2 regions of the Streptomyces sp. CA-210063 genome follow, and region 1 is predicted to be linked to the other one. Evidence: predicted binding sites of a transcription regulator. Region 1 holds the regulator's gene; the other holds the start of a gene.

Region 1 (4,750 bases):
AAGGAGATGGACCTCGCCGGCTACCGCGTCTACCGGCGGCCGGCGGGTGACGCCTTCGGCACCAAGGCCCTCGCCACGATCACGTCCACCACGTCCACCTCGTACACCTCGTACACCGACAGCCCGCCGCCGACCGGCGGGTCGTACTACTACGAGGTCCGGGCCTACGACAAGGCCGGCAACACCTCGGCCGGCTCGGCGGACCGGAGCGTCACCACCGTGGACAAGACGCCGCCGGCCGCGCCGTTCCTGGAGATGGACGGCTGCCCGGACCAACAGCCCTATTCCGCCCCGGAGTTCGTCACCACGGCGGCGAACAGGGCCGACATCGCGTCCTACGAGCTGCAGCGGCTCGACTCCGGCACCTGGAAGACCGTGTACACCGGAGCCAAGAGCACGGTCTGCGACACCGGGCGTCCCGCCGACGGCAGCGACGTCACTTACCGGGGCCGGGCCCGCGACGCGGCCGGCAACTGGTCGGTGTACTCGGCCGCCACGACCTTCACCACCTTCGACATGACGCCGCCGGCGCCCGTCGCCGACGCCCGGGTCGAGTACCGGTCGGGCGTCCCGCACCTGCTGTGGTCCGCCGCCGACGGAGCCGCCTCGTACCAGGTCCTCCAGTACGACCCGGCGACCGGCGGCTGGCTCGACGCCCTGCGCGGCGGCGGCACCACCACGGCGACCGACGTCGTGCCGCGCCAGCGTCTCGCGATCGCCGACAGCTACCGGTACGCGGTGCGTTCGGTGGACGCGAAGGGCAACGCGGCGGCCCCGGCGGAGATCACGCTGACGATGGCCGACCGGCCGGAGGCGATCCCCGCGTTCGCGACCAGGGCCTACAACTACGGCGGGGGCGTCTCCGTCGAGTGGAGCAGCACCGACCCGTGGACCTTCGACGACAGCCCGCTGCTCACGTACCGGATCGTCCGCACCGACCCGGCGACGGGCGAGAGCACCGTCGTCGACAAGTGCAAGCCGGACTCCTCGCAGGACCTGCCGCTGGAGGCCCCGAAGACGTACGGGACGTGGGCCGGTGACGACGCCCCCGCGTACGCCGAACGTCAGCAGATCAACGGCGTCTGCCGGGACGTCTCGGGCGCGTCCGAGACGACGTACGAGTACCGGATCGTGACGGTCGACCCGTACGGGCACGAGTCCCGGCCCGGTCCGGCCGCCACGGCGACCACGCCGGACACCGTGCGCCCCTCGCCGGTCGAGGGTCTGACGGCCGAGGTCGTCCCGCTCGGTGTGCGGCTGACGTGGACGCCGCACAGCGACGAAGACGTCATCGGCTACCACGTGTGGCAGGGCACGACCGACCCGGACACCGGGGAGACGGTCTGGGTGAAGAACTGCTGGAACGGCGACTCGCTCGCCGAGACCGAGAAGATCTGCCCGACCGTCCCAGACGGCGCCACCCACGTCTACCGGGTGGCCGCCGAGGAGCGCGTGTACGACGAGGGCCCGGAGTTCTTCAACACCGCGGACATCTCGGTCACGCTGCCCGACACCCGGCCGCCGGGCTGGACGGGGACCGCGATCAGTGAGGACAGCTACCCGGATCTCTACGTCGGCTGCTCCGAGAGCTCCGGCCTCGGTGACTGCGCCCGGTTCACGGGCTATCGCGTGGAACGCTGGGACCCGGCCTCGGCCGCCTACGTCACCCTGACCGAGGGCACGATGGACGACGCCACGTCCTACATGGACACCACCGTCCACGAGGACAAGCTGGGTCTGTACTACTACCGCGTCGTCCGCCTGGACTCCGCCGGTGCCGAGGCCGCGACGACATCGCGGGCGTACGGCATCTGGGAATCCTGGTTCTGAGCCCGCACACGAAGATCCGCACACGAAGATCCGCACAGGAAGATCCGCACAGAAAAGGGGCCCGGAGAATCCTCCGGGCCCCTTTCGCGCAGTTGACGTGACGTCAGTCCGTGGGCTGCCGCCCCTTCGGCCGCCACACCACCAACGCGCTGCTCTGCTGCATCTCCTGATACGGCACCAGGTCACGCCGGTACGACGCGTGGACCGCGGCCTCGCGCTGCCGCATGGCCGCGGCGGCGCCGTCGAGGGCGGCCTCCATCTCGGCCACCCTCGCCTGGAGCGCGGCGACCTGGTTCTCCAGTTCGATGATGCGCTTGATGCCGGCCAGGTTGATGCCCTCGTCCTGCGACAACTGCTGGACCGTGCGCAGCAGTTCGATGTCGCGGGCCGAGTAGCGGCGGCCCCGCCCGGCGGTGCGGTCGGGCGAGACCAGGCCGAGGCGGTCGTACTGGCGCAGGGTCTGCGGGTGCAGACCGGAGAGCTGGGCGGCCACCGAGATGACGTACACCGGTGTCTCTTCCGTCAGCTCATAGGGGTTTCGACGGCGGCCGTCCATCACATTCATGCTCCCTTCGCGGCCTGGAACAGCTCCGCCCGCGGGTCCTCGCCCGCGGTCGCCTCGCGATACGCCTCCAGGGCGTCACGAGCCTTCCCCGACAGGTCCTTCGGAACACTCACCTCGACGGTGATCAGCAGGTCCCCGCGGGTGCCGTCCTTGCGGAAGGCGCCCTTGCCCCGGGCCCGCATCGTACGGCCGTTGGGGGTGCCCGGAGGCAGTTTCAGGGTGACCGGCGGTCCGCCCAGGGTCGGGACCCTGACCTCGCCGCCGAGCGCCGCCTCGGGATACGTCACCGGCACGGTCACCGTGAGGTTGTCCTCCTTGCGGCCGAACACCGGGTGCGGGTCGACGTGCACGACCACGTACAGGTCGCCCGCCGGGCCGCCCCGCTCGCCCGGCGCGCCCTTGCCGCGCAGCCGGATCCGTTGGCCGTCGGAGACGCCCGCCGGGATCCGGACCTGCATGGTGCGGGACGACTTGGCGCGGCCCGACCCCTTGCAGATGTCGCAGGGGTGCTCGGCGATCAGGCCCCGGCCCTTGCAGTCCGGGCAGGGGTCGGTCAGGGAGAAGCCGCCGCCGGAGCCCCGCGCGACCTGGCCGGTGCCGACGCACGTCGGGCACACCCGGGGTGTGCCGTTGGCGTCGCCGGTGCCCGAGCAGGCCTTGCAGGGCGACTGCGAGGACATCCTGAGCGGTACGGTCGCGCCCTCGATGGCCTCGGTGAAGCTCAGCGTGACCTCAGACTCGATGTCCTGGCCGCGCCGGGGCTGCACCCGCGTGGTGCCGGAGCTGCCCCGGTTGAACAGGCCCCCGAAGACGTCCCCGATGCCCCCGCCGAAGCCGCCCGCTCCCTGGCCGCCCTGGCCGCCTTGGGCGCCGCCGCCGAAGAGGTCGCCCAGGTCGAAGTTGAACGAGCCGCCGGCGCCGGGCCCCGGGCGGAACCCGCCGTTGCCGAAGAGGGCGCGGGCCTCGTCGTACTCCTTGCGCTTCTTGGGGTCGCCGAGGATGTCGTTGGCCTCGGAGATCTCCTTGAAGCGCTCCTCGGCCCTGGTGTTGCCCTTGTTGGCGTCCGGGTGGAACTCGCGGGCGAGCTTGCGGTACGCCTTCTTGATCTCGGCCTCGGTGGCGTCCTTGGGGACGCCGAGGACCTTGTAGTAGTCCTTCTCGATGAAGTCCTTGGTACTCATCCGCGACGTCCCTCCTTCCACTCACCGTGCACGTCACCGTGTACGCCGTCGGCGTCAGCCCTCTTCCGGGCCACCGCTCTCCTTGTCGTCGGCCGCCTCGGCGGTCTCGGAGGAGTCCGCCTTGACGGTCTGCGCCCCCGGCTGGGGCTCGGCCACGGCCACCCGCGCGGGGCGGATGGTGCGCTCGCCGATGCGATACCCCGGCTGGAGAATCGCCACGCACGTCGTCTCGGTGACGTCGGGCGCGTAGCTGTGCATCAGGGCCTCGTGGATCGTCGGGTCGAAGGGCTCGCCCTCCTTGCCGAACTGCTGCAGGCCCATCTTCGCCGCGACGGTCTCGAGCGACTCGGCGACGGACTTGAAGCCGCCGACGAGTTCGCCGTGCTCCCGCGCGCGGCCGATGTCGTCGAGCACGGGCAGGAGCTCGGTGAGGAGGTTCGCGATGGCGATCTCCCTGACCGTGATCCGGTCGCGTTCGACCCGGCGGCGGTAGTTCTGGTACTCGGCCTGGAGCCGCTGGAGGTCCGCCGTGCGCTCACCGAGCGCCGTACGCACCTGGTCCAGCTGCGCCGTCAGACCGGCCACCTGGGCCGCTGCTGCCGCGTCCCCGGCCGGGGCCGCCCCCTCCTGGGGGGCGGCCTTCGGCTCGGCGTCGTCCGAGCCGGAGGGGACGTCGGGCTGCTGCGGCTGAGCCGACTGCGGCTGCTGCTCGTCGAAGCCCGGGGTCTCCTCCGTCACGCGGCACCGTCCTTCCGGTCCTCGTCGACGATCTCGGCGTCCACGACGTCGTCGTCGGCCTTGGCGCCACCGGCGGCCGCACCCTCGGGCCCGCCCGCGGCCTGCGCGGCCTGGGCGTCCGCGTAGAGGGCCTGGCCGAGCTTCTGCGAGACGGCCGCGACCTTCTCGGTGGCCGTGCGGATCTCGGCGGTGTCCTCACCCTTGAGCGCGGCCTTCAGCTCCTCGACGGACGCCTCGACCTCCGTCTTGATGTCGCCGGGGACCTTGTCCTCGTTGTCCTTGAGGAACTTCTCGGTCTGGTAGACGAGCTGCTCGCCCTGGTTACGGGTCTCGGCGGCCTCGCGGCGGCGGTGGTCCTCCTCCGCGTACTGCTCGGCCTCCTGGCGCATGCGGTCGACCTCGTCCTTCGGCAGCGAGGAGCCGCCGGTGACGGTCA
Region 2 (4,750 bases), 3.3 Mb from region 1:
TCACGTTCCCCGTCGGTCTGACGCCCGAGAACCTGCCCGCCCGCTATCCGGACGGCGACGAGGAGCGCCTCGCCGCCCGCTGGCGCCGCGACGGGCTCCCGGCGGCGTACGAGCGCTGCGGCACGGCCGGCGGCGAGCCCGACCAGCTCCTGCTGTCCTGGCCCACATGGCAGGGACAGCCCCCGGACTGGCAGCTCGCCTTCGCGTACGCCCTCACCAGCACCATGTCCGCCGCGATGGACATGGCGGGCGGCCGCCGCGAGTCCCTCGACGACGAACCGGTCCGCAAGCGGCCCTGGGAGAAGGCGCTGAGCTGGTTCATCTCCTCCTACCCGCTGCTCGGCGGCATCGCGGCCGGCATCAGGATCGTCGCCGACGTCGAACTCGCCCACGCCCACGGCATCGCCATCGCGGCCGTCGACGCGGAGGCCGGCGAGATCTACATCAACCCGCTCCGGCAGTTCGAGGACGAGGAATGGCGGTTCATCCTCGCCCACGAGATGCTGCACGCCGCCCTGCGCCACGGCGACCGCTGCGGCACCCGCGACCCGTATCTCTTCAACGTCGCCGCCGACTACGTCATCAACGACTGGCTGCGCGAGATGCGGGTCGGCACCATGCCCGACGGGCTGCTGCACGACCCCGCGCTGGCCGGCCTGTCGGCCGAGGAGGTGTACGACCGGATCGTCGGCGACCTGCGCCGCATACGCCGGCTGTCCACCCCGCGCGGCAAGGGCGCCGGTGACATCCTCGGCGGCCCGCTCGGCTCACCCCGCGACTACGTGGACCTCGACGAGTTCTACCGCCGGGGCCTCGCCCGGGGGTTCGATCTGCACGAGCGGCAGGAGCGTGGTCTCCTGCCCGCCGGCCTGGTCGAGGAGATCCGCGCCCTCAGCCACCCGCCGCTGCCCTGGGACGCCCGACTCGCCCGCTGGTTCGACGAGTTCGTGCCCAGCCCACAGCCCGTACGGACCTACGCGCGCCCCTCGCGCCGTCAGTCGGCCACCCCCGACATCCCGCGCGCCGGACGGTATGTCCCGCCCGAGGAGATCGCCCGCTGCACCTTCGGCGTCGTCCTCGACACCTCCGGCTCCATGGACCGGGTACTGCTCGGCAAGGCGCTGGGCGCGATCGCCTCGTACGCCGCGGCCCGTGACGTACCGGCCGCCCGGGTCGTGTTCTGCGACGCGGCCCCGCACGACGCGGGTTTCCTGCCGGTCACCGAGATCGCCGGGCGCGTCCGCGTCCACGGGCGCGGCGGCACGGTGCTGCAACCGGGCATCGACCTGCTGCACCGGGCCGACGACTTCCCGCCCGGCGCGCCCGTCCTCGTCATCACGGACGGCTGGTGCGACGTGCTGCGCGTGCGGCGCGAGCACGCCTATCTCATTCCACAGGGTGCTCGCCTGCCGTTCACCGCGCGTGGGCCGGTGTTCAGGGTGAGATGAGCCTCGCACGCGCCGGAGTGTGATCGGATGGGGGTCACGGAACCCGGCAACGGGACCCCGGCATCGTGACCCACAGAAAGGACTCATCGTGGCCACCACGCGCACCGCACACACCGTCTGGGAAGGCGAACTGCTCAAGGGCAGCGGCACCGTCACCTTCGACTCCTCCGGCATCGGTTCGCAGCCGGTGTCGTGGCCGTCGCGCGCGGAGCAGGCGAACGGCAAGACCAGCCCCGAGGAACTGATCGCGGCCGCCCACTCCAGCTGCTTCTCCATGGCGCTCTCGCACGGCCTCACCGGCGCGGGCACCCCGCCCACCCGGCTGGAGACGAAGGCCGACGTGACCTTCCAGCCCGGCGAGGGCATCACCGGCATCCACCTCACCGTCCGTGGCGAGGTCCCCGGCCTGGACGCGAACGGCTTCCAGGAGGCGGCCGAGGGCGCCAAGAAGAACTGCCCGGTCAGCCAGGCCCTGACCGGCACGACCATCACCCTGACGGCCGAACTGGCCTGACCCGCGGGTCCCGGACGCCGGACAGGTCGCCTTCCCAGGGCACCTGTCCGGCTTTCGTGGTGTCACGGCTGCCGAGCGGACCCCGTCGTCCCGGGTGCGCGGGTGGACCGTGGCGAGCGCCAGCGCGGTCCGCACGGTGGTCGACCAGCGGTCCTGGCGGCTGCTCTTCGGCACGGTCGGCAGGACACTGCGCCTGGCGCACGCCGTCCGCAGACGCCTCCAGGCCTCCGCACGCCCCATTGACAAGAGCCCACTCAAGTTTTGTGCTGGAGGCGGGAACACCTGGCGGACCTTGCTGGAAGGAGACGGCGATGGCACGTGCGGTCGGGATCGATCTCGGTACGACGAACTCGGTGGTGGCCGTACTGGAAGGCGGCGAAGCAACCGTCGTCGCCAACGCGGAGGGGCAGCGGACCACTCCGTCCGTGGTGGCGTTCGCCAAGAACAACGAGGTCCTCGTGGGCGAGGTCGCCAAACGGCAGGCCGTGACGAACGTGGAGCGCACCGCCCGATCCGTCAAACGCCATATGGGCGACGGGAGTTGGCGCTTCCCCGAGCAGGGCTCCGTGGACGGCACCCGCTACCGGGCCCAGGAGCTGTCCGCGCGCGTCCTGCAGAAGCTGAAGCGGGACGCCGAGTCGTATCTCGGGGAGGACGTCACCGACGCCGTCATCACCGTGCCCGCGTACTTCGACGACGCCCAGCGGCAGGCGACCAAGGAGGCGGGGGAGATCGCGGGCCTGAAGGTCCTGCGGATCATCAACGAACCCACGGCCGCGGCCCTCGCCTACGGCCTGGACCGGGGCGAGGAGCAGACCGTCCTCGTCTTCGACCTCGGCGGCGGCACCTTCGACGTCTCGCTCCTGGAGATCGGCGACGGGGTCATCGAGGTCAAGGCCACCAACGGCGACACACACCTCGGGGGCGACGACTGGGACCAGCGGGTCGTCGAGTACCTCGTCAAGAAGTTCAAGGGCCAGTACGGCATCGACCTCGGCAACGACAAGATGGCGCTGCAACGGCTGCGCGAGGGCGCGGAGAGGGCCAAGATCGAGCTGTCCAGCTCCTCCGAGACGTCCGTCAACCTGCCGTACATCACCGCCTCCGGGGAGGGGCCGCTCCACCTGGAGGAGAAGCTGACGCGCACTCAGTTCCAGGAGCTGACCGCCGACCTGCTCGACCGCTGCAAGACGCCCTTCCACCAGGCCGTCAAGGACGCGGGGGTCAAGCTCGCCGCGATCGACCACGTCATCCTCGTCGGCGGCTCGACGCGCATGCCCGCCGTGACCGACCTCGTGAAGGAACTCACCGGCAAGGACCCGCACAAGGGTGTGAACCCCGACGAGGTGGTGGCCATGGGCGCCACGCTCCAGGCGGGAGTCATCCGCGGCGATGTGAAGGACGTCCTGCTCCTCGACGTCACCCCGCTGTCCCTGGGCATCGAGACCAAGGGCGGCATCATGACGAAGCTGATCGAACGCAACACGACGATTCCCACCCGCCGTTCGGAGATCTTCACGACGGCGGCCGACAACCAGCCGTCGGTCGGCATCCAGGTCTACCAGGGCGAGCGGGAGATCGCCGCCTACAACAAGAAGCTGGGCGTCTTCGACCTCACCGGGCTGCCGCCGGCGCCGCGCGGCGTGCCGCAGATCGAGGTGGCCTTCGACATCGACGCCAACGGCATCATGCATGTGTCGGCGAAGGACCTGGCGACCGGCCGCGAACAGAAGATGACGGTGACCGGGGGCTCCGCCCTCCCCAAGGACGACATCGACCGCATGATGCGGGAGGCCGAGCAGTACGCCGACGACGACCGCCGGCGCCGCGAGGCCGCCGAGACCCGCAACCACGCCGAGCAACTCGTCTACCAGACGGAGAAGTTCCTCCGCGACAACGTGGAAGGCGTCCCCGCCGACGTTCGCTCCGAGGTCGAGTCCGCCATCACCGACGTGAAACGCCTCCTGGAAACCCCCGAAGACACCGCCACCCTCCACACCGCCACGGAGAAACTGGCGACCGTCAGCCAACGCATGGGCCAGGCCATGTACGCGGCCGCCGCCGGCACCCCAGCCGACGAACCGAGCCCCGGCCCCGCCGAGGGCTCCACCGACGAAGAGGGCGTGGTCGACGCGGAAATCGTCGACGAGGACAAGGACACGAAGGGGGGAGCGGCGTAGGCCGGTCGCGGGTTCTGGACGGTTCGGCCGGGGCGGAGGGCTCGGCTGACTCTTCTGAACCCGCCGCTCCCCATATCCCGCCGCGAGGGCGATCAGCCCACGCTGCGCGTCCCGGCGGTGCCGAACCGGCCGTGCGTGTCCATGGGGCCGGCCTCAGTACTTGTCGCGGTAGCGCTCCAGGATCTCTCTCGTGTGCTCGGCGGACGCCGCATGCGCGGCCATGTGGTCGAGGACCTCGAGGTGCAGGGCGACCTCGCCGCGGGAGTCGAGGTAGAGGGCGCCGGTGAGGTATTCGGTGTAGACCATGTCGGGGAGTTCGGGTTCGGCGAAGCGGAAGAGGGAGAAGGGGGCGTAGGTGCCCGGGTGGGGCCCGCTGGCGAACTCGGCGACCTGGAGGATGACGTGGTCCTTCTCGGTGATGTCCAGGAGCCGGTCGATCTGGTCGCGCATCACCTGGGAGCGGATGCTCACCGGACGCATGAGGGCCGTCTCGTCCATGATGACCCAGAGGTGCGGAGGGTTCTCCTGGGTGAGCAGCTTCTGCCGGGCCATCCGCAGTGACACATGGCGATCGATCGTCTCGGGCCCCGTCTGGCCGACCGTCCCGG

Evidence for each region. The regulator HspR, encoded in region 1, represses chaperone genes until heat shock. The targets are predictions, from matches to a motif close to TTGAGNNNNNNNNNCTCAA.
Region 2: dnaK (molecular chaperone DnaK) is a predicted target of HspR. The motif match lies at 2,202-2,220, and genes of this name have one in related genera.

The regions. Positions count from the first base shown of each region.
Region 1 is NZ_CP102512.1:4,914,700-4,919,449, forward strand. Features, by position in the region: gene JIX56_RS21265 (PA14 domain-containing protein) at 1-1,830, shown strand, start outside; gene JIX56_RS21270 (heat shock protein transcriptional repressor HspR) at 1,934-2,386, opposite strand; gene dnaJ (molecular chaperone DnaJ) at 2,392-3,576, opposite strand; gene grpE (nucleotide exchange factor GrpE) at 3,631-4,314, opposite strand; gene dnaK (molecular chaperone DnaK) at 4,311-4,750, opposite strand, start outside.
Region 2 is NZ_CP102512.1:1,577,754-1,582,503, reverse strand. Features, by position in the region: gene JIX56_RS06850 (vWA domain-containing protein) at 1-1,448, shown strand, start outside; gene JIX56_RS06845 (OsmC family protein) at 1,537-1,962, shown strand; gene dnaK (molecular chaperone DnaK) at 2,274-4,142, shown strand; gene JIX56_RS06835 (helix-turn-helix domain-containing protein) at 4,296-4,750, opposite strand, start outside.